Regions from separate parts of the Rhodobacter sp. CZR27 genome, predicted to be linked through region 1. Evidence: riboswitches for the same ligand, from Rfam matches in the RefSeq annotation. Region 1 holds a riboswitch; each other region holds the start of a gene.
What was found. A riboswitch is a leader RNA that binds a small molecule or an ion and turns the genes downstream of it on or off. The one in region 1 is predicted to bind cobalamin.

Region 1 (7,389 bases):
GGCACCGCGCGATGCGGATTTCGCCCTGCGCTACGTCCGCGAGCATGCGCGGACGCCCGAGCAGCGCGAGGCGGTCTGCAACGCGCTGATCTTCAAGACGCAGGTGCTGTGGGTGCAACTCGACGCGCTGCACCATGCCTATGTGCTGGGTCACATCCCGCCCGGCGCCTTCGTGCCGGAGGAGATGCGATGAGCCGCCGTATCCTTGGCCCCGACAGCCGCGTCATGCTGGCCCGCCACGCGAAGCTGCGCCTGGACAGCGCGCGCGGGCGCTGGGTGCTGCTGGTGCCCGAGAAGGTGATGACGCCCGACGACATCTGCGTCGAGGTGCTGCAGCATTGCGACGGACGGAAGTCGATCGCCGGCCTGACGGCCGAGCTTGAAGCGAAATATACCGCCGAGCCCGGCGTGATCGCGCGCGAGGTGCTGGCGCTGCTGCAGGATCTGGCTGACCGCGGTTTCCTGATCGAGCGCGAGGCCGCCTGATGGACGATGCAGCCTTCACCGCCCCCGCACCGGCCGCCCGCTCGGACCACGACATCCCGATGGCGGTGCTGGCCGAGCTGACCCACCGCTGCCCGCTGCAATGCCCCTATTGCTCGAACCCGGTCGAGCTGGAGGCGGCAAGCCGCGAGCTGTCCACCGCGGAGTGGCAGCGGGTGATGACGGAACTGGCCGAGCTGGGCGTCCTGCAGATCCACTTCTCGGGCGGCGAGCCGCTGGTGCGCAAGGATCTGGTGGCGCTGGTCGCCCATGCGGAAGCCGTGGGGCTTTACTCCAACCTCATCACCTCGGCGGTGATGCTGACGCGCGAGAAGGTGGCGGAGCTGGCCGATGCGGGCCTCGCCCATGTCCAGATCAGCCTGCAGGGCGCGACGCCCGCGCTCGCGGATCGCGTCGGCGGCTACCGTGGCGGCCACGCGAAGAAGCTGCAGGCGGCGGAATGGGTGCGCGAGGCGGGGCTGGCGCTCACGCTCAACGCGGTGATGCACCGGCAGAACCTGGACGAACTGCCCGCGATCCTCGACATGGCCGTCGCGATGGGGGCGCAGCGGCTCGAGGTGGCGCATGTGCAGTATTACGGCTGGGCGCTGAAGAACCGGGCCGCGCTGATGCCCTCGGTCGCGCAGCTCGACGAGGCGACGCGGATCGTCGATGAGGCGCGCGAGCGGCTCGCGGGGGTCCTGTCGATCGACTACGTGATCCCGGACTATTACGCCGTGCGGCCGAAGACCTGCATGGGTGGCTGGGGGCGGCAGTTCTTCAACATCTCGCCCTCGGGCAAGGTGCTGCCCTGCCACGCGGCCGAGACGATCACCGGGCTGCGCTTCGATTCGGTGCGCGACGCGCCGCTGGCCGAGATCTGGCACCGGTCCGAGGCGCTGAACCGCTACCGCGGCACGGCCTGGATGCAGGAGCCCTGCCGAAGCTGCATCCATGCCGAGGAGGACTTCGGCGGCTGTCGCTGCCAAGCCTTCGCACTGGCAGGCGATGCGGCGGCGACGGATCCCGCCTGTGCGAAGTCGCCGCTGCACGCGCGGATCTTCGCGCTGGCGGATGGCGAGGCGGCGGCGGGCTCCGGGCGGTTCCTCTATCGCAACTTCTCGGGCGGCACTCCGGAAGCGTAAGAGCCGCGCGGTTCGTCGGCGGTCTCGGGGCGCCAAGGGCGGCACGTCAGGCGAGCGCGGCTTCCAGTCGCTGCCACTCCGGCTCCTCTCCCGGCAGGCCCAGGCGGATCAGGAGGTCCGACCACGGGAAGATCCGGCTCCAGATCCGGGCGCGGGCGAGGCGGTCCTGCGCTTGGGCCGCATCGGGTGTGGAGTAGAGCCGGAAGAGGTGCGCGCCGCCTTCCACAGACCAGCCCGCGCGTTGCGCAAGTCTGTCCAGCCGCTCCGTCTCTGCCGCGAGGCGGGCGGTGGTGGCCTCGGCCCACGCCCGATCCGCCAGCGCCGCCGTGCCGGCGGCAATGGCCGGTCCGGACACGGACCAGGGGCCAGCCATGGACGCCAGCGCACCGATGTCCTCTGCCGCGCCCAGCACGAAGCCGAGGCGCAGCCCGGCCAGCCCGTAGAACTTGCCGAACGAACGCAGCACCAGCAGGCCGGGAACACCCGCCTCGGGCGCCAGCGACAGCTCCGGCACCGGATCGCCGAAGCTTTCGTCGACCAGCAGGCGACCCACGAGGGGCAGCAACGCGCGCAGGGTTTCGGGGCTGTGCTGCCGGCCGTCGGGGTTGTTCGGGTTCACCACCACGGCGAGGTGGGCTCCGGCGAGGGCCTCCGCATGCCCCACCTCCTCGACCCGCCAACCCGCCGCGCGCAGGCTCGCCGCATGTTCGTTGTAGGTCGGTGCCAGCACACGGGCGAGGCCGGGCGGCGCCAGCCGCGGCACCAGCTGGATCGCCGCCTGCGCGCCCGCGACGGAGAGCATCGGCGCCTGCGTGCGATAGGCGGCGCGCGCGGCGGACTCGAGCCCGGCAAGGGCCGCGGCATCGGGCAGCGCGGTCAGCGCGCGCGGGGGCAGGGCAGGCATCGGATAGGGGCGGCGGTTGATCCCGGTCGATAGGTCCAGCCAGTCGTCCACCCGGCCGCCGAACCGGGCCGCCGCCGCATCCAGATTGCCGCCGTGATCGCGCATTGCAGGTCTCCTCAGGCGAGGGACGGCCCGCCGATCCGGAAACGGGTGATGCGGGAAAAGCCCGCTGCCTGCAACGTCTCTTCGGCGCGGATCGGCACGGTGCCCGGCGCGAAGATCAGGGCGCGGGCCGGGCCGGTATGGCCGATGGCCCAGCCCGTCGCGCCCAGCCGCTGGGCAAGCGCCGCCGTGGGATCGTCTGCCGGGCCGCGCAGCGCGAGGCACCGCCCGGCGGCGGCCGAGGCGAGGCCCGCCAGCGTCGGAAGGTCCGCGCCCGGCCAGCGTTCCACAAGGTCCGAGACGTCGGGAAAGCGCAGGTCGGTGGGGTCGGTGCGGCACGCAGGGCCGAGAAACCCGCCGAGGATCTCCATCCGCGGCAGCGGCGGCAGCGTGGCAAGCACCCGCCCCTCGCGCGAGGCCCATAGCAGGCGCTCGGGCCGGTCGAACATCAGCGGATCGCTGGCGCCTTCGGAGGCGAGGCAGGCCCGGGCGAGGGTGGCGGGATCGCCGATCCCCGCCGCCCGCAGCACGGCGACCCTCGCGGCGGTCGAGGCCCCGGCGCCCCCGCCCGGAGGCAGCCCAAGCGTCAGCCGGAAGCGCCCGGTCGGCGCGGCACCGGCCGAGACCAGCAGCCGGCGCAGCAGGGGAAGCGACAGCACCCGCGCGGCCGGCTGGTGCAGCGCGAGCCGGCCGGGCTGTCGCACCGCCTCGGCCGCCAGCGGCGGGCAGGGCAGGGTGATCAGGGCCAGCGGCCCCGCCGGGCCGAGCCGGCCCTGCAGGAACTCTCCCAGGTGGCCCGCTACCCGAACCTGCCGGTGGCCTGCGTCGCAGGTCGCGATCCCGCCGGTCGTCTCGGGCATCAGTGCAGCGCCAGCCCCGGCGCCTCGGCGGCCGAGGCGACGACCAGCGCCGCGGGCTCGGCCATGGGGCGGGCGGGCCAGCCGGCCTTGCCGGTCCCGGTCAGCAGGTCGGCCAGCCGCAGCAGATCCGGCGACCAGTCCGAGGGTTCGAGATCGCAGAACAGATGAAGCTCGGCCGAGGTGACCCGGAACAGGGCGGTGCAGGGCCGGCTGCAGCCCTCGAGCCGGACGCAGCCCTGCATCTCGAACCCGGGCTGGATCGCGCCGCCTGCCTGTCCGACCGATTGTGCCAGATGTTCCATCATGGCAAGCCCCTGCCTGCAGGGCTGGTTCAGGTGCCGGCACAGCGTCGAGCTGTAGGTCCGGCCGTTCCGCGTCACGATCATTGCGCCCTCCGCGCCTTCTGGACGGGCAGGCGAAGGGGGAAGGCACCGGAACGCCTGCACCCTGCGCCCGGGACACCCCGCCCGGTTTCCACAGCTCTTCCGACGGCAGGTCTCCTGACTCGCGGGTCTTCGCTTGCCCCGCCCTTCCCGGCCTGTCCGAGGCCAGTGGGCATCATGGGGCGCGCTCGCCGCCTACAGTTGCGGGGGCAGTCGCGGAGTTGGGCCGAGCCCGCACCGCATTCCCTCTTCGCCCGGGGGAAAACCCCGGGACCGTCCCGCGCAGCATCCGCCTTTCCCGCCGGGCGCGCAAGGCCCCGCGGCGGGTCACAGCTCGATGTCGAGCGTGACCGGGAAATGATCCGACGCCGCCAGCAGGGCCTCCTGCAGCTCGGGGATCTTCAGGCAGTTGGGGTCGTTCAGCGGGTGCCAGATGCGCCAGCGCGGGTTCCTGGCCGCCAGATCGGGCGAGACCATGATGAAGTCGAGCAGCGCCTCGAAGAACTGCTGCTGCGGCGCCAGCCAGAACCGGGCCGAACTCGGCGAGATCCCCACCTTCTGCGTCAGCGCCATCCGGGCATGCGGCTCGTGCAGGCGCGACTTCGGCTCGTCATCCAGACCCATCACGATCTCGATCCCCGAGTGGCCGAACAACTGCTCGTATTCGTCCAGCCCGGGGCCGTCGTTGAAGTCGCCCATCACGATCAGGCTCTGGCCGTGGGCAAGATGGGCAGCCACCCGGCGGCGCAGCCAGACGCATTCCGCCAGCTGCTGGCGGCGGTTCTCGATCGCGATGCGGACGGTCTCGGCGGGCGTGCGGCTGTTGCGCGGTGCCTTCGACTTGACGTGGACGCCGATCAGCCGCAGCGCATGGCCGTCCGCGCGAACCGCCAGCTCCAGCGGCGGCTTCGAGAACCGGATCGCCTCGGGGGCCGCGTCCACGTCGATGTCGAAGCGGAACACCTCGTCGAACCGCGGCGCCTTGGCGCTTTCCTGCGGATCGTGGCGCGCCTCGATCCGGTCGGGATTGTAGAGCAGCGCGATCTCCTGCTCGGTCGGGTTCGCAAATCCCATCGCCACGCGCGAGGCCTTCAGCTCGAAGGTGCGCGCGAAGGTCTCGAGCGCCTTCACCGTCGAGCGGCGCGAGCCCTGGTTCGGCGCTTCGATCACCATGATCGCATCGGCATCGAGCGCGCTGAACACGATGCCGAGCGACTCGATCTGGTTGCGCCGCGTGACCTCGAAGCGGCCGGAAAGCTCGTTGTCGGGCAGGAGCCGGCCGCGGTCGTCGAAAAGCGAGTTGAACCACTCGACGTTGTAGGTGGCGATGCGCAGGGGCGCGGCCATCAGGCGGCCTGCCGGGCGCTGATCTCCTCCCAGGCGCGGTTGATGTCGATCAGCCGTCGCTCGGCAAGCTTCACCGCCTCTTCCGGCACGCCGCGGGCGATCATCCGGTCGGGGTGGCAGTCACGCACCGCCTGCTTCCACGCCAGACGGATGTCCTCGATCGGCGCGTCGGGCTCGACGCCCAGAACGTCATAGGGATCGCGCGGCACGTCGGGCACGAAGCGTGCGCGCAGCGCCCGGAAGCAGCGGTCGCCCAGCCCGAAGATCCGGGCAACCTCGGCGAGGAACAGATCCTCGCGCGGGTGATACCTGCCGTCGGCGACCGAGACGTGGAACAGCCCTTCCAGCAGGTCCACGAGGATGCGGTCGTCGTCGCGGAACATCGCCTTGATCTTGCGGGCATAGGCGTCGAAGCCGGCCACGTCCTGACGGGCAAGGTTGAAGACGCGGGCCGCGTTCGCCTCCTCGGCCGGCGGGATGGCGAAGATCTGGCGGAAGGCCGCCACCTCGTTGCGCGTGACCTGCCCGTCGGCCTTGGCCATCTTCGCCCCCAGCGCGATCACGGCGATGGTGAAGGCCACCGACCGCTCGGGCGGGGTGCGCAGCCGGTCGAGCACGCCCCAGAGCCCCTCGCCGGAGGCAAGGGCCGAGACGGCGGCGGTGATGCGGGTCCAGATCGACATGGGCGGAGCATAGCCGCCCCGCCGGGGACTGTCAGGAGAGGAATTTCTGCATCAGGACGAGGTCGAGCCACCGGCCGAACTTGAAACCCACCTGCGGCAGGATGGCCGTCTCGACGTAGCCGAGCGCCGCGTGGAAGGCGCGGCCTTCGGGATTGGCCGCGCTGACGCCCGCGAACAGCGAGTGCGCTCCGCCTGCCCGGGCATGCGCCTCGAGCGCGACCATCAGCGTGCGCCCGACGCCGCGACCCCGTGCCGCAGGCCCGAGGATGATCGTGTGCTCCATCGTGTGGCGGTATCCGATGCCGCCGCGAAACTGGGAATAGGTCGCAAAGCCCAGTGGCGCACCGCCCTCGTCCTGCGCCACGAGGAAGGCCGGACGCTCGGCGATCATCGCGCAAAGCTCACCCACGGTCTTCTCGGCCGAGTTGAAGGTCACCAGCGTGTCGCGGATGATCGGATTCCAGATCGCCAGCAGGGCGGGGGCGTCGGCTTCGGTGGCTTGACGGATCATTCGGGAAGGCACTCTCGGGCAGGGATCGGAAGCCGGGTGGGGCGCCGGTGCCCGGACGACCGGCGACGCGCGGCCAGCGGAGGCGTCGGAGCCGGACCCGGGCGGGGCTCTGGTTCCGGCATGGACGGCACGGTGCGACCCGACGGCATCACGTCGCTGTCCGGACCACCGGCGTCGCGTGCAGCGCATTGGCGAGCGACTTGAAGCGCGCCTGTGCCACCTCGCCATAAAGTCCCGCGCCCTCGGGCGTCAGGGACAGTTCCAGCACCTTCTTCTTCGGCATGAACTTGAGGCTGCCGGCCGCGCTGGGATCCTCGATGCTGAACATCGACCCGAAGCGCATCGCCTTGCCCAGCACTTCGGCCTCGAGCATCTGATCCTCGGTCAGCAGCCGGAACAGCGGTTCCAGCCGAGAACCGGCGCGCGAGTTCTTGTAGCGGTGCAGCAGCGCCAGCCCGAGGAACACCCGCCCGGGGTGGTCCAGCCCGCCGAGGTTCGCCCGCGTGGCGTTGTCAAAGCACATCTCGGCCCTATAGTCGGGATGGGCGCGCCACGTCGTGTCATGCAGCAGGCAGGCCGCGCGGATCAGCCGCTGCCGCTCGGGCGGGGCGTTCCTGAACAGCGGCAGCAGGAACTGGTAGAGTTTCTTGCCGAAGCCGGGCACCCGGGCCGAGGTCGCCTCGGCCACCCGCGCGGCCTCGATCAGCGGGTCGCGGGCCCGCAGGCGCGGCGGCATCTGTTCGTAAAGCAGCCCCTCGCGGATGCCATAGGCCGAGACATCGATCTCCTTCGGCTTGAAGATGCGGATCAGCTCGCGCAGCACCTCGGTGGCCAGCGGCACCAGCTCCATCCGCTCGGGCGAGGTGCCGGTGCGGACGCGCAGCGCGGCAAGATCGCCCGCGGCGATCCAGTCCAGCGTCTCCATCAGCGAGCGCGGCTGCATCCGGTATTCGTGCAGCACCGTCAGCGGA
Region 2 (7,389 bases), 1.5 Mb from region 1:
GGCCGAGCCGGACAGCCGCCGCTTCCTGCCCCATGTCACGCTGGGCCGCTTCACCCCGCCGGGGCCGGAGGAGCGGATGCGGCTCGAACGCACGGTGGCCGAACGCGGGGCGTTCCGGGCCGGCGACTTCGAGGTTGAAAGCTACGCGCTCTATCGCTCCCGCCTCGGCGCGAAGGGGGCGCGCTACGAGGAGCTTGCCCGCTATCCGCTGCGGCGCTGACACAGCCTCTGCCCGGGCCATCCGTGCGGAGCCCTTGTTGCATTGTTCCGGGCGATCGGGATTGCCGCCGGCAGGTCGGCGGCCCCCGCCCGTCCGCGTTCAGTAGTAGCTTCCGACAAACGGGTTGTGGTTGAGATAGATGTGGGTCGAGGTGATGGCGCCATAGAGCGCAAGGCCGATGCCGACCAGAACCGCGTCGCGCCGCAGCGGGCCGGGCGGCGGACGCACCCAGTCTCCCTCCTGCGAGTTGATGAGCAGGATCGATCCCGCGGCCCAGAGCCACATGCTGCCGAACAGCACCACCGAGGCAAGGTCGCCGTTCACCAGAAGATGCGCGCTGGCCCAGATGATCGTGGCAAGGAATTGCGGATGGCGGATGCGCGTCCAGATTACGCCCTTCAGCACGCCCGCCCCGAGCAGCACGATGGCGATCAGCATCAGCAGGTTGTTGAGATAGCCGATCTCGGGAAGCGGCGTGTAGACCGGGACGAACTCGGCGGTGCGATAGCCATAGATCATCAGCGCGAGCCCGATCGTGATGGCGACGGTGATGAGCCCCTTGCCCGGGTCGCCCATCCGCGCCCGGAGATCGGGCCAGATCCGCTTGAACAGATGGCCTCCGACCCAGAGGAAGATCCCCAATGTGAGCGAGAGCATGACACGGCACTCCGGCGGACTGACAAGATGCACGGAGGATGCAGGAAATGTGGCAAAAGTTCCCGGCGCGGCGGACTGCCGTGGGGTCAAATTTCATTGAAGCCAGAGGGCGATTTCCCCGGGTTGCGGCTCTTCCGGATGCGCCGGGGCGCGGCGCTGCGGGCATCTCTCGCAGGCACCCGGCACCGGTATGCCATCGCCGCCGCTCCGTCCCGGGTGGCGGAGGCGCCTCAAGGGACGCGCTCCCCGAGGACATCCTCCGCGGCCCCTTGCGCCGGACGTGCAACCAGCCAGGGGAAAGCGGGCTCAGCCGGGGCGGCGGGCGAGGCGGTCGAGCGCGTCGAGGATCGGACGCGGATCCGCGCGCTGCGGCAACCGGGCGGCGACGGCGGCAAGCCGGGCCTGCCGCTCGGGCGAAAGCCCGTTCAGCGCCGGCGCGAGGTCGGCCTCTCCGGTCACCGGCACCGCCCCGCCGCTTGCATCCAGTGCGGCAAAGATCTCGGCGAAGTTGTGGACCGAGGGGCCGTGCACGAGGGCGGAGCCCGCGACGATCGGCTCGAAGGGGGTGTGCCCGCCCTTCGCGACTAGCGTGCCGCCGATGAAGGTCGTGCCGCAAAGGGCATACCACAACCCCATCTCGCCCAGCGTGTCCGCGACATAGACGGGTCCGGTTGCCCCTTCGCCGCGCGAGCGCAGGCCGGCGGCCAGCCCGCGCGCCTTGGCAAGGGCGGCGATGGCGGGGCCGCGCTGCGGATGGCGCGGGGCGATCACCAGCAGGTCGAACTGCGCCCGCGCCGCAAGGAAGGCGTCCAGCACCTCGGCGTCCTCGCCTTCGTGGGTCGAGGCGGCCAGCAGGCAGCGGGCGCGCGGCGGCGCGGGAAACGGCGGCTCCGCCGGCGATGCGCCCGTCACGCCGGCCTTCAGCACGAGGCGCGGTCCCAGCCGGTCCTGTGGCAGGCCAGCCGCGACAAGGCGCCGCTCCGAGGCCGCGTCCTGCGCCGAAAGCCACGCAAGCCGGTCGAGCGTCCGGCGCAGCAGTCCCGGCGCCAGCCGGGCCCAGCTGCGCGCGGACCTCTCCGACAGCCGGGCCGCGATGGCCAGCACCGGCACGCCCTCGGCTGAGCAGCCGGCGATCCGCTCGGGCCAGAGTTCGTTTTCCAGCACGAGAAGCGCCCGCGGCCGCCAGCGGCGCAGGAAGCGGCGGACCGCACCGCGCGTGTCCCAGGGCGCAAGGACCGACCGGACCCGGGGCAGGGCCCACGCTGCAACCATCGCCCGCGCCGTGGGATTGTTGCAGCTGACGAGGACCTCGAGCCGATCGTCGCGGGCCAGGATCTCCTCGATCAGCCAGCGGGCCGAGGCGATCTCGCCGTTGCTCGCGCCGTGCATCCAGATCACGGGCGCGGTGCCGCGTCCGCGAAGCGCCAGCCGCTCGGCCAGCTCATGGCTGGCGCCGTGCCCCCTCAGCCGGCGCCAGAGCGCGCCTGCCACCAGCGCGGGCAGCAGCAGGGCCATGATGAGGCGGTAGATCGTCACCCGGATCTCCTTTCCCGGCTTTCTGGCGGGGATCGCGGCGCGACGCAAGCAAGCCGCGGCGACATGGCATTCGGCTACCAGATTAGAATTGATCTAAGTCAAAGGTTCTCGGGCAGTCGCGGGCTAGCGTCCTGATGCGCGTAATCGTTTGCACAGGAGAAGTACCATGCGCCTCACCCTCACAGCCCTGATCGCGAGCACGGCCCTGGCCGGCGCGGCGCAGGCCGATGCCCTTCGGGACAAGGCGCTGGAATTCTTCGCGCCGCTGCCCTCGACTGTCCCGGCGGTGAAGGACAACCGCATCACGCCCGAGAAGATCGACCTCGGCCGGGCGCTGTTCTTCGATCCCCGGCTGTCGGCGTCGGGCGTGTTCTCCTGCGCCTCGTGCCACAACCTCGCGACCGGCGGCGACGACAACATGGAGACCTCGGTCGGCCACGGCTGGCAGAAGGGGCCGCGCAACGCGCCCACGGTGCTCAACGCGGTGCTGAACGAGGCGCAGTTCTGGGACGGCCGGGCGGACGACCTGAAGGCGCAGGCCAAGGGTCCGGTGCAGGCGGGGGTCGAGATGGCGAACACCCCCGCGCAGGTCGAACTGACGCTGGCGTCGATGCCGGCCTATGTCGAGTGGTTCAAGGCGGCCTTCCCCGACGAGGCGGCTCCCGCGACCTTCGACAACATGGCCAAGGCGATCGAGGCCTTCGAGGCCACCCTGATCACGCCCTCGCCCTTCGATGCCTTCCTGAACGGCGACGACGCGGCATTGGAAGAGGATGCGAAGGCCGGGCTCGCGCTCTTCATCGACAAGGGCTGCTCGTCCTGCCACTCGGGCGTGAACGTGGGCGGCCACGGCTACTATCCGTTCGGCCTGATCGAGAAACCCGGCGCGGACATCCTGCCGGCGGGCGACAAGGGCCGCTTCTCGGTCACCGAAACGGCCGATGACGAATATGTCTTCCGTGCCGCGCCGCTGCGCAACGTGGCGCTGACCGCGCCCTATTTCCACTCCGGCAAGGTCTGGGACCTGCGGACGGCCGTCGAGGTCATGGCGGAAAGCCAGCTTGGCCAGCAGATGACAGACCAGGAAGTGGGGCAGGTGGTGGCCTTCCTCGAAACCCTGACCGGCACGCTGCCGGCCGTGACCATCCCGGCCCTGCCGCCGGAAACCGAAACCACGCCGCGTCCGACGGCCGAGGTGAAGGTGCAATGATCTGGGCGATCGGGGCGGCCGCAAGGGCCGCCCCCTTCCCCTTGCGGGCCGGTCAGCGGCGGAATCTGCCGAGCGTCCGTCCGAGCCGGTCCACCAGCCGGTAAGGCAGCGTATTGCGGCACACCACGTAGCGCGGCCGGGTGACGCCGCCGAAGCCGGTGAAGAACACCCGGTTCCCGCGGGTGTAGAGCCCGTCGAAGTCGAAGATGAGCCCCATGCCGGAGGCATGACGGATCGCCTCCCAGATCAGCAGGGCGGTTGCCCCATGATCCTGCCCCCTGTCGCGCGTGCTGAGCAGGTAGTAGCAGGTCGTCGCATCCCAGGCACAGAAGATCGCGGCCGAGATCGACCCGTCCGCGGCCCGGGCGCAGAGGATCCGTCCACGCCCCCGATCCACCGCCGCGGTGCAGATCCTCGTGATGCCCTCGGCGTCGTAGTAGGAGTCGTGACCGGCCTTCTCGATGTTGGCCTCGTAGAAGGCCGCGAATTCCGCGGGGCTGATCCGGTCCGAGGCAGTATAGCGCTCCTGCGCGCGCCGGATGATGTTGCGCGTCTTGTCGCGCATCTCGCTCCAGATCCGCTGTTCCGGGGCGGGGGCGATCTCGAAGGTGAAGTTCACCAGGGTGTGCAGCCCCGCCTCGGCGAAGACCATCACGTCGGTGATGCCCCGGTGCATCCGCTGGTAGAAGTTGTCGACACTCGGGATCTGTTCGTAAAGCTCGCGCACGATCTGCGCGTGCTTCAGCGCCCGGTTGCAGGGGGCGCCGCTGCCCTCGTCGACCGCCGGCCCCAGGAAATGCACGAAGTCCGGCATCTCGCAGGTGGTCAGGCCGAAGGCGCGCTTCGAGATCAGGTAAGGGAAGCGTCCCAAAAGCTTGCCGCCCGCGCTGACGGTCGCCTCGCTCCACTGTCCCGGCACCGCGGCATCAAGCCACCAGGATTCGTGAAAGATTGTCGGATTGAGGAGGTTCGTTCCGGGCTCACTGCACCGCGACGGGGGTGCCGAAGCCGGATCGTCGGAAGAGAGGGCTGCACTGGTTACAAGTCTGGCGTTGCGTGACTTCAGGACGCTGAGATCCATGTACCGTTCCCGACCAAATACTTCAATGAAAGTGCCTGTGCATCGAATACCATAACAGCGAAACGCCCGACAACAGGAACTGCCCCTCAAATCACTGTAAAAGGCCGGCTTTGACGGCATACCCGAAACCTTGGGTTGAGCAGCGCAACCGGGGGTGGTTGCGGCGCGCGCCCGGCGCGCGGCGCCTCGCGCGACAGTCCACGCCAGGGGCCTAAACCCACGGTCGAGTCGCCCGCCTTGGCCCGCGGCCTCTGCCGCCCGCCCTCGGCCGTGCCGACCGAGGTGGCCGGCTGCTCCGCCAGGCGCCGGGCGCCGCGCATGGGGCGGCTTTGGGCCTCCGGTTGTCGCGACGGGTCGCGGACCTCTCGCCCCTGCGCCGATTGACGCGTGGCAAGCCAGCTTGCAGCGGCCACTTGACAGGGGCGATGCTTGTCCTATTGAGAAGGCGCTTCGGTTCCGGCGCAATGACCGGATGAAAAGGGAACGCGGTCCGGCCACACGGCCAAGTCCGCGGCTGCCCCCGCAACTGTAGGCGGCGAGCGACGGCCGATCATGCCACTGGGTCATCCCGGGAAGGCCGGTCCGAGCGGTGACCCGTGAGTCAGGAGACCTGCCGAAGAGTTCACCCATCCCGTGGCGCGGGGCGCGCCGAGGGAGGCGGGCCATCCGCTTCAGGTGACGCTTTCACCGTCGGCGGAGGGGCGATCCCTTTCCAAGGACATCCAGGGACGAACTCCGGGTCGCCACCCGGACGGAGAGGGAAAGATGAAGACCACAGCCGTATCCCTTCTGGCGCTGCTGGCCGCCATGCCGCTGCAGGCACAGGACATCGCACTGGACGAGATCGTGGTCTCGGCCAACATCGCGCCGATCGAGGCCTCGCGGACGGGCGCCTCGGTCGAGACACTTTCGGCCGAGGACCTGAAGCAGAGCGGCGCGATGCCCCTGGGCCGGGCGCTTGCGACGCTTCCTACGCTGTCTTATTCGGACACCGGGCCAATCGGATCTTCTGCGTCGCTTCGCTTGCGCGGCCTGCCCGGCGCCTACATCAAGGTGCTCGTCGATGGCATCGACGTCTCGGACCCGGCTCAGACACAGAGCCAGTTCGATTTCGGCACGCTCGGCACGGCGGACGTGTCGCGGGTCGAGGTGCTGGGTGGGTCACAATCGGCCCAGTATGGCAGCACGGCGGTTGCGGGTGTCATCAGCGTCACGACCAAACGACCTGAACAGGAAGGCATCTCCCAATCGGTCGCCCTGGAGGCGGGCAGCTATGAGACCCTGTCCGGGTCCTACACCCTTTCGTCGCGGGGCGACCGGCATGAAGTCTCGGTCACCGCTTCACGCGTACATAGCGAAGGCTTTTCGGCCGGTGACGACAGCGCCGGAAACCGCGAAGACGACGGGTTCGATTCCGAGCGGCTGTCCTTTTCCGCTTCGTATGACGTAACCGACGTGTTGAGCGTCGGGGCTTCGGGCTTCTATCAGCACGCCGACTCGCAGATCGATGAGTGTTGCGAAGTCGATGGCGATTTCCATGATGGCGTCACCCCCGACGACGATCATTCCCTGCTGCACACCCGCGGTGGGCGGATCTTCGCCACACTGACCGGTGACCAGCTGACACAAACCCTCTCGATCTACCGGTTCGAGAACGAACGGACGACGGAAGGCACGGAACGCAACTTCTTCGGTCCCGATCCCTCCCCCTACGAATGGTCCTATGACGGGACGCGTACGGTGATGGACTACCGCGCGAGCTATCTGCCGACCGACAGTTTGACGCTGGGGTTCGGCGCCACACATGCGCGCGAGGATCTCTTCAGTGCCACCTCAGACCAGTGGACCCTGCCAGGCACGGACAGCGGGGAACGTGAGATAGACGGCCTGTTCGGAGAGGCGACGCTGGCACTGACGCCGGCACTGGATGTCACGCTGGCCGCGCGCCACGACGACTATTCCGACTTTGGCGGCCACACCACCGCCCGCCTCGCCGCTGCCTGGCGCCTGGATGATACGTTGCTGCTGCGCGCCTCGGCCGGGTCCGGCTTCGTGGCGCCCTCGCTCTATCAGCTCTACTCCACGCAATATGGAAACGAGGACCTCGGACCAGAGCGTAGCAGGTCTGTGGATCTCGGTCTGGAGAAGACCTTCGGCAACGGCGCCGAGGTCAAGGCTACGCTGTTCCACCAGCAAGTCGAGGATCTGATCAAGTTCGTTACGCTCACCACCTTTCCAGCCTATACCGGCGAATATCAAACCGCCGACGGCACCTCGCGCTCCTCAGGGATTGCGCTGTCGGGTTCGGTTCCGCTGAATGATCGTCTGCAACTGAGTGGGGTAGTGACCTATACCCGTACCAGCGATCCGGACGGCGAGGCACTTCCGCGCGTTCCGGAAACCGATCTGCGGCTTGGTCTGGATGCTGACTTGACGGACCGGCTTGATGCCGGCATTGCGCTCCACGCCGTTCGCAATCTATACGATGAGCGCGCGAACAGCCTGATCGCCATGCCCGACTACGAGACCGTCGAGGCGACGGTCGAGTTTGATCTCGGGCAGGACGCGCAGGTCTACCTGCGGGCTGACAACCTGCTCGACGAGGACTATCAGGTAGTCAAGGGCTTCGGCACATCGGGCAGGGCGTTCTATGTCGGCTTGCGAAAGAGCTTTTAAGGCCGTTCT
Region 3 (7,389 bases), on a different replicon from region 1:
GCGGATCTCGGCGGGCTTTCCGAACTGCAGCGCGGTCGGCGCAATGCCCGCGGCGGCTGTAATCGGTGCAAGCAACGGAGAAGGTCTACGTCGGGCCCTTGGTCAGGAGAAGCGGATCACACAACGGCAGAAGAAGCGGGGTGGACCCCATGTTAATGATGGCGATACAGCCTGTTGCCGACCGTTCTTCAGGTTCCATGGGAACCGGAAGCGGGGAGGAGCATCCCGCTCATGCCAGTTCCGCCCGGTGTCGCAGGGCTGGGACTGGCCATCGACGGCGCGCCGACTGAGCCGGCAAGCAGACGGCGCTTAGCGTGAGCGGCAGCCTGCGCTCACTCGGGGCTGGCGCTGGAAGCGGCGGAAGTGGGGGCCGAGAGCAACTGCTCCGCCGCAGCCGGTGTGCCGACCAGATCCGCAAGCGTCAGCGAGTCGATCAGCACGAGGTAGGACCAGAACACCTCGGCGAAAAGCTTGCGGATCCGGCACGAAGCCTCGTCCTTGCAATCGTCGCAGGGCTGGTAGGACCGGCGCGAGAGGCAGGGCAACGGGGCGATCGGTCCGTCGATCATGCGCAGCAGATCGCTCAGCGGAATTCTGGCAGGATCCTTGATCAGCATGTAGCCGCCCGCCCGGCCCCGCATGCTGGCGATGAAGCCCGCATTGCGGATGTCGAGCAGGATGTGCTCGAGAAAGCGCTTGGGCGTGCCGGATCTTGCAGCGATATCCTCGATCCGCAGGGGGCGGCGCTCGCCGGCTCGCTCCTCGGCCAGCACCATCAGCGCCTTCAGCGCGTATTTCATCTTTTGCGTGATCATCGGACCAGCCTAGAGACGCATCCCCCTCAAGGCAAGCGGCACGACCTGAACGCCGTGCAGGCATTGGCTTTTCGCGCGAACCACCACGCGGCTCCGGCGCCGGGTCTTGATCGCCCGGGGCCGCTGCGGTTGACTGGCGAGGGCGGGATGCGGAGGGCGGCATGCATCGGCAGAACCGGGTCGATCCCTTCGGCGGGCTGCAGGCGGTGGCCGCTCGCGGCAGCCTCATGGGGAACCGCGGCATCCTGCACGACCCGACCGGAGGCATCCGGCGCACCCACGCCCACCGGAGCTGGGTGACCTGCCGCCTCGACTTCCGCGGCCGCAAGCAACAGGTCATGGCGCCCGGGGCCTACACACAGCTGTTCTTTCTCGACGAGGCCACGGCATTTGCCGCTGGCCACCGTCCCTGCGGCGAGTGCCGGCGCGACCGCTACCGGGACTTCTGCGCGGCCTGGTGTGCCGTTCATGGCGACGCCGAACCGGGCCGGTCGCTGCCGCAGACCATCGACCGCCAACTCCATCAGGCACGGATCGGCCGGAACGGGGTCAAGATCACCTTCGCGGCCCGGCCGGGGGAGCTTCCCGAGGGCACGATCTTCGCAGCCGCAGGCAGGCCGGTGCTCGTCTGGAACGACAGCCTGTTCGACTGGTCCTTCGACGGCTACACGCGCCGCAGGTCGCCCGTGCCGCCGGAGGTCGATGTTCTCACGCCCGCCCCGATCGTCGCGCTGCTCCGCCGCGGCTGGTTGCCCGGGGCCGCGCCGGAGTGACCGGGAGGAAGCGCGCAGCCAACCGGAGCGGGCGGCGCCCGCCCGCTCCGGTCGCGGCCGTCAGCCGAGGCTGCCGGCCTTCGCGTCGTCCCAGCCTTCGTCCATCAGCAGCGCGTCCAGATCGAGCCGCTGGCGCCACCCCTTCAGCGCAAGCTCGGGCGCGGTGTAGAAGCGGTCCACATGGCCGATGCAGAGATAGGCCACGATGCGCACCCGCTCGGGGATGTTCAGCAGGCTGCGCAACTCCTCCTCGCGGTAGATGCTGACCCAGCCGACGCCGAGGCCTTCGGCGCGGGCGGCCAGCCACAGGTTCTGCACCGCGCAGACCGTGGAATAGAGATCCATCTCGGCGTTGTGCGTCCGGCCCAGCACCACCGGGCCGCAGCGGTCGCGGTCGCAGGTGACGACGATGTTCAGCGGCGCCTTGCGGATCCCCTCCAGCTTCAGCGACCGGTAGGTGTCGCGCTTTTCGGTGGGGAAAAGTTCCGCGGCCTCGGCATTGGCGCGCAGGAAGGCCGCGTGCACGGCCGCGCGACGCTCGGCATCGCGGATCAGGATGAAGTTCCAGGGCTGCATGAAGCCGACCGAGGGCGCGAGATGCGCGGCCTCGAGCACCCGGCGCAACATCGCAGGATCGATCGGATCGGGCAGGAACTCGTCGCGCACGTCGCGGCGCTCGGCGATGATGTCGTAGAGCGCCTGCCGCTCGGCATCGCCGAAGCGGCGGGCGGGAAGGGGTTGAACCCCGGCGGTGGGGTCGGAAGAAGAGGGCGGCATGATGTCCGGGCCTTTCGCATGACGATCCCGCCGCCGTCCACGCGGCAGGAACTTCTTCGCCGGGCCGGTCTTCTGGCTTCGGTTCACCTGCCCACAAGCGCCTTCCCGGTTGCCCGGTGGCATGGTGCCTGCGGCATCCCCGTCACAGCGGCGGGCCCGCGCCGGAATTACACCGGCTTCCCGATTCTCCGCCTCTCGGCGGCACCCGGCGGAAGAAAGGCAGATCAGATCGGACCGGCGAAGGCAATCCGCTGACGTTGCGCGGCTGACCGCGGCTTGGCCGGTCGCGCGGACCGGGCGCCGAATTGATGGGCAAAGCCTGCCGCCTTCCTGCATCGCCTGCGGCGAAATGCCCGAAGATCTTGGCGCCACCCCCTGCAACAGCGATCTCTGAGGGGCTATAGTCCGGGCGGGCGATCCCGCCATGCGCCCGGCTGCCAGAGTGACGAGGGTTCGTGATGCAGAGTGAGGCCGTGACAGACCTGCACCCCCGGCCCGGGATGCCCGGAGGTGGGAGGCCGCAGCCCCCGCATCCGATGGTGCCCCCGCCGCCCGCGCATTGGCTGACCGAGGATGAGGTGCCACCGGCCCAGACCGTGGCCCTCCGGCTGGCCGCCTATCTGGCCGAGGGCCTGGCCCGCTACCGCGCGCAGGTCTGTCTGGCCGCCGATGCGCCCGCGACGCTGCCGATGGACCGGATGACGATCACCATCGCGCCCACGGCCGAGCGCGAACTGCATCTCGTGCTGTTCCTGCCCGGGCAGGATTCGCTGCGACTGGACCTGATCGACCTCGGCATCTACCGCCTGCTCGGATCGGGTCTGCCGATGCCCGAGGGCGGCCTGCGCCTGATCCCGATTCCCGCCTTCTCGCGGGTGCAGGCGGCGGGGCCGTTCCTGCGCAAGGACGTGGTCTACCGGATCGCGCCGCTCGACGGTCCCTGGCCCGAAGGCGAGGCGATGGGCGGCTGAGGCGCCGCCCGCGAGCCTAGTCCCGGGCCGCCCGCGCCGCGGCCTGAAGCGCCAGAAAGGCCGCATGCCGGCGGTCGTGCAGGGCCGCAAGCTCGCCGCCGACCGGCTCGTAGACCTGAGCCGTCCGCGACATGCGCTGCATGGCGACCCTCATGTCGGGTGCCAGCCCGGCGGCCACCGCACCAAGGATCGCCGAGCCGAGCAGCACCGGTTCGGCCTCGGCGCTCGCGACCACTGGCTTTCCGGTCACGTCGGCGATCAGCTGGCGCACAACGTCAAGCTGTCCCGCCCCGCCGCTGATCGCGATGCGCTCGATGCCGGCGCCTGCCTTCTCCTGCGTCTCGAGGATCTGGCGCAGGCCATGTGCGATGCCGCAGATCCCCGCCACGTAGAGCGCGACGAGGCTTTCCAGGTCCCGCTCCATCCCGAGGCCCGCGATCACGGCGCGGGCGTGGGGATCCGCGAAGGGCGCGCGGTTGCCGAGGAACTCGGGCACGACGTGCAGCCCTGCTGCGCGGGTGACGACATGCGAGAGCGACTCGAGCCCCTCCGCCGCCTGCGTCGCGAGGAAGACCGGCAACGGCTGGCCGGCCGCCCTTGCCGCCCGCGCAGCCTCTGCCGCGGCGGGATGGAACGACAGCAGTTGCTCGATAGCGGCGCCCGCGGCGGACTGGCCGCCCTCGTTCAGCCACATGCCGGGGACCATGGCCGACTGGTAGGGGCCCCAGACGCCGGGAACGAACACCGGCTCGCGCGTCGTGGTCATCGTGCAGGAGGAGGTGCCGAAGACATAGGCGAGGTCGCGCTCGGGCGTGCCCTCGGCGCCCACCGTTCCGATGCCGCCGGCATGGGCGTCGATCAGCCCCGCGCCGACCGGCGTGCCGGTGACAAGACCCAGGTCCGCCGCGGCCTGCGGCGTGAGCCCGGTGCCGAGCGGCGTTCCCGGCTCCACCACACGCGCTCCGATGCGCGAGAACTCCTCGTCGGCCAGCACGCCCAGACCCACCTGCCGGAAATAGTCCGGATCCCAGCGGCGTTCATGCGCAAGATACGTCCACTTGCAGGTAACGGTGCAGGTCGAGCGCGCCAGATCCCCCGTCGCCCGCCAGCCAAGGTAATCGGCCAGGTCGAAGAATTGCCATGCCGCATCGAAGATTGCAGGCCGATGTTCACGCAACCACAGAAGTTTCGGCGTCTCCATCTCGGGCGAGATGCGCCCGCCGACATAGCGCAGCACCGGATGGCCCATCGCATTGATCCGCTCGGCCTGATCGACGGCGCGGTGATCCATCCAGACGATGATGTTGCGCTCGGCGTCCTCGCTGGGACCGACGGGCAGGGGCGCCCCGCCTTCACCCACGACCACCAGCGAGCAGGTGGCGTCGAAGCCGACGCCTGCCACCGCCTCGGGCGCAAGGCCGGCCTCGGCCAGCGCGGCGCGGGTGGCGGTGCAGACGGCGCGCCAGATCTCGTTGCCGGACTGCTCGACGATGTGGCCGGCCTCGCGCCAAAGGCCGATGTCGCATTTCGCCGAGGCGACCATCCGGCCCGTGAGGTCGAAGAGGCCCGCGCGCGCACTGCCCGTGCCGACGTCGATGCCGAGGAGAACCCGGTCCGCTGCGGCGGCCGGTCGGGAAGTCTCAGGGGTCATGGAATACCTCCGCGAAAGGGCGGCGCGTCAAAGATCGACGCTGTTGGGCAGGATGACGAGGTCGCGGACCACCACGCCGCGCGGGCGCGACAGCATGAAGAGCACCGCCTCGGCCACCTCCTTCGGCTGCATGAGCGAGCCGTTGGCCAGCGCCTCCTCCATCTTGGCCTTCGGCCAGTCGTCGAGGAGCGCGGTCACCACCGGGCCGGGCAGGACCGAGCCGACGCGCACCCCGTGCGGCGCGACCTGCCGGCGGGTCGAGTGGACGAAGGCCTGAACCGCGAACTTCGAGGCTGTGTAGATCGGCTCCCACACCACCGGGACGACACCGGCGACCGAGCTGGTGAACAGGATGTCGCCGGTCTTGCGCTCGATCATGTAGGGCAGGACGGCGTGGACCGAGCGGAAGGCCGCGTTGATGTTCAGGTTCAGCATCCGGTCCCAGGCATCCGGGTCGCCCTCGGCCACCGGCCCGCCGATATAGGCGCCGGCATTGGCGTGGAAGATGTCGAGCGAGCCCGCCAGCTCAAGGATCCGCGGCAGCATCCCCGAGACCTGCGGCCCGTCGAGCAGATCGACCACCAGCGGAAGGGCGCGCGGGCCGATCTCGGCGCAGAGCGCGCGCAGCCGCTCCTCGGCGCGGTCGATCAGCACCACCGTCGCGCCTTCCGCCACCAGTGTCCGCGCGCACTCCAGCCCGATGCCGGAGGCCGCGCCGGTGATGGCGGCGACCTTTCCGTCCATGATGTTTCCCATGTTGGTCCTTCCTTCAGGCGCGTCCGTGGCTGACCCGGCTCTGGCGGGCAAGCGAGTCAACGATGACGGCGATGGCGAGCACTCCGCCGGTGATCATGTAGCGCAGCGACGACGAGAGATTGAGCAGCGTCAGCCCGTTCGAGATCGCCTGAATCACGAGGATGCCGAGCAGCGCCGAGAATGCGCTGCCACGGCCGCCGAAGAGGCTGGTGCCGCCGATCACCGCCGCGGCGATGGCGTTGAGGTTCACGTCGCCGGTGCCGGCCTGCTGGCTCGACGTCGCGAGCCTGGCCGAGGCGAGCACCCCGCCGAGCGCGGCGAGCGTCGAGCAGAGCACGAAGGCCGAGACATTCACCCGGCGCACGTCAATGCCCGACCGGCGCGCGGCCTCGGAGTTTCCGCCCACGGCGAACATCGACCGGCCCCACTGCGTGCGGGTCAGCGCGTAGTTCATCGCGAGAACCAGCGCCACGAACAGGCCGAACATCCACGGAATGCCGCGGCCGAGGTTGAGGTAATAGACCGCGAAGAGCAGCGCCGCGGTCAGCGCCACCGCCTTGACCAGCAGCACACTCAGACCGGGCGTCGAGAGGTTGGCGGCCTTCCGACGCGCCATCGTCCTCAGGCCCAGCACCACGAGCGTCACCCCCGGCAGCAGCGCCAGCATGTAGGACAGCCAGTCCGGCATGACGTAGATCTGCCCGAAGCGCACCAGCACCGAGGCATAGGGCAGGTTGATCGAGCCGGTCGGCCCCAGGATGTAGAGCTGCACCCCCAGAAGCGCCAGAAGCCCCGAGAGGGTCGAGACGAAGCTGGGCATCCCGAAGCGGTTGAGCAGCACGCCGTAGATCAGCCCGACCAGCGCCCCCACGCCAAGCGCCGAGGCGATGGCGGCGGGCAGGGGCCAGCCCATGTTCACCCACAGCACCCCGATCAGTGCCGAGGCGAGCCCGCTCATCGAACCGACGGACAGGTCGATCTGGCCCAGCATCAGCACGCAGACGATACCCAGCGAGATGAAGCCGACGGTCGCCGCGTCGAACAGCAGGTTCACCAGGTTGTTCGGCGCAAGGAACACCGGGTTCAGCGTCGAGAACACGGTCGAGATCACCACAAGGCCCACGACCACCGGCAGCATCCCCAGATCGCCCGAGCGCACCCGGTCGAAGAACGAGCGCAGGGCGCCAACAAGCCCCTCGTCGCGCCGGAGCCGGGTGTCGCCGCGGTCGAGCGCTTCGGTTTTCGGATCGGTCATTCCCGGACCTCCTGCTTGCGCGCATGACGGCGCGAGACGGCGTTCTCGGTGGCGCCGGTGATGGCGGCGACCAGCTCGTGGTTCGAGGTATCGGCGGTGAAGATGCCGTTGTTGCGCCCCAGCCGCAGGACGACGATGCGGTCGGCGACCGCGCGCACGTCCTCCATATTGTGGCTGATGATGATGACGCCGAGGCCGCGATCGCGGACACGCTCGATCAGGTTCAGCACCTCGGCGGTCTGCGCCACGCCGAGCGCGGCCGTGGGTTCGTCCAGCATGATGATCCTGGGGTCGAGGAGCAGCGAGCGCGCGATGGCCACCGTCTGGCGCTGCCCGCCCGACAGCGAGGCGATCGGCTCGCGCACCGACGGGATGCGGGCGGCGAGTTCGC

Region 2: linked by a shared signal. The riboswitch ahead of CK951_RS05680 (TonB-dependent siderophore receptor) and the one ahead of CK951_RS13020 (hypothetical protein) in region 1 are both predicted to bind cobalamin.
Region 3: linked by a shared signal. The riboswitch ahead of bluB (5,6-dimethylbenzimidazole synthase) and the one ahead of CK951_RS13020 (hypothetical protein) in region 1 are both predicted to bind cobalamin.

The regions. Positions count from the first base shown of each region.
Region 1 is NZ_CP023548.1:2,667,207-2,674,595, reverse strand. It holds gene pqqC (pyrroloquinoline-quinone synthase PqqC) at 1-193, shown strand, start outside; gene pqqD (pyrroloquinoline quinone biosynthesis peptide chaperone PqqD) at 190-486, shown strand; gene pqqE (pyrroloquinoline quinone biosynthesis protein PqqE) at 486-1,628, shown strand; gene cobD (threonine-phosphate decarboxylase CobD) at 1,675-2,637, opposite strand; gene CK951_RS13025 (propanediol utilization protein) at 2,649-3,494, opposite strand; gene CK951_RS13020 (hypothetical protein) at 3,494-3,880, opposite strand; cobalamin riboswitch at 3,967-4,170, opposite strand; gene CK951_RS13015 (endonuclease/exonuclease/phosphatase family protein) at 4,205-5,224, opposite strand; gene CK951_RS13010 (molecular chaperone DjiA) at 5,224-5,907, opposite strand; gene CK951_RS13005 (GNAT family N-acetyltransferase) at 5,939-6,418, opposite strand; gene CK951_RS13000 (Ppx/GppA family phosphatase) at 6,567-7,389, opposite strand, start outside.
Region 2 is NZ_CP023548.1:1,119,303-1,126,691, forward strand. It holds gene thpR (RNA 2',3'-cyclic phosphodiesterase) at 1-220, shown strand, start outside; gene CK951_RS05660 (NnrU family protein) at 320-877, opposite strand; gene CK951_RS05665 (3-deoxy-D-manno-octulosonic acid transferase) at 1,184-2,413, opposite strand; gene CK951_RS05670 (cytochrome-c peroxidase) at 2,580-3,623, shown strand; gene CK951_RS05675 (GNAT family N-acetyltransferase) at 3,676-4,542, opposite strand; cobalamin riboswitch at 5,139-5,337, shown strand; gene CK951_RS05680 (TonB-dependent siderophore receptor) at 5,470-7,380, shown strand.
Region 3 is NZ_CP023549.1:79,030-86,418, reverse strand. It holds gene CK951_RS16585 (Rrf2 family transcriptional regulator) at 333-815, opposite strand; gene CK951_RS16580 (hypothetical protein) at 977-1,588, shown strand; gene bluB (5,6-dimethylbenzimidazole synthase) at 1,649-2,365, opposite strand; cobalamin riboswitch at 2,410-2,589, opposite strand; gene CK951_RS16570 (hypothetical protein) at 2,824-3,336, shown strand; gene CK951_RS16565 (FGGY-family carbohydrate kinase) at 3,353-4,987, opposite strand; gene CK951_RS16560 (SDR family oxidoreductase) at 5,015-5,743, opposite strand; gene CK951_RS16555 (sugar ABC transporter permease) at 5,757-6,998, opposite strand; gene CK951_RS16550 (ATP-binding cassette domain-containing protein) at 6,995-7,389, opposite strand, start outside.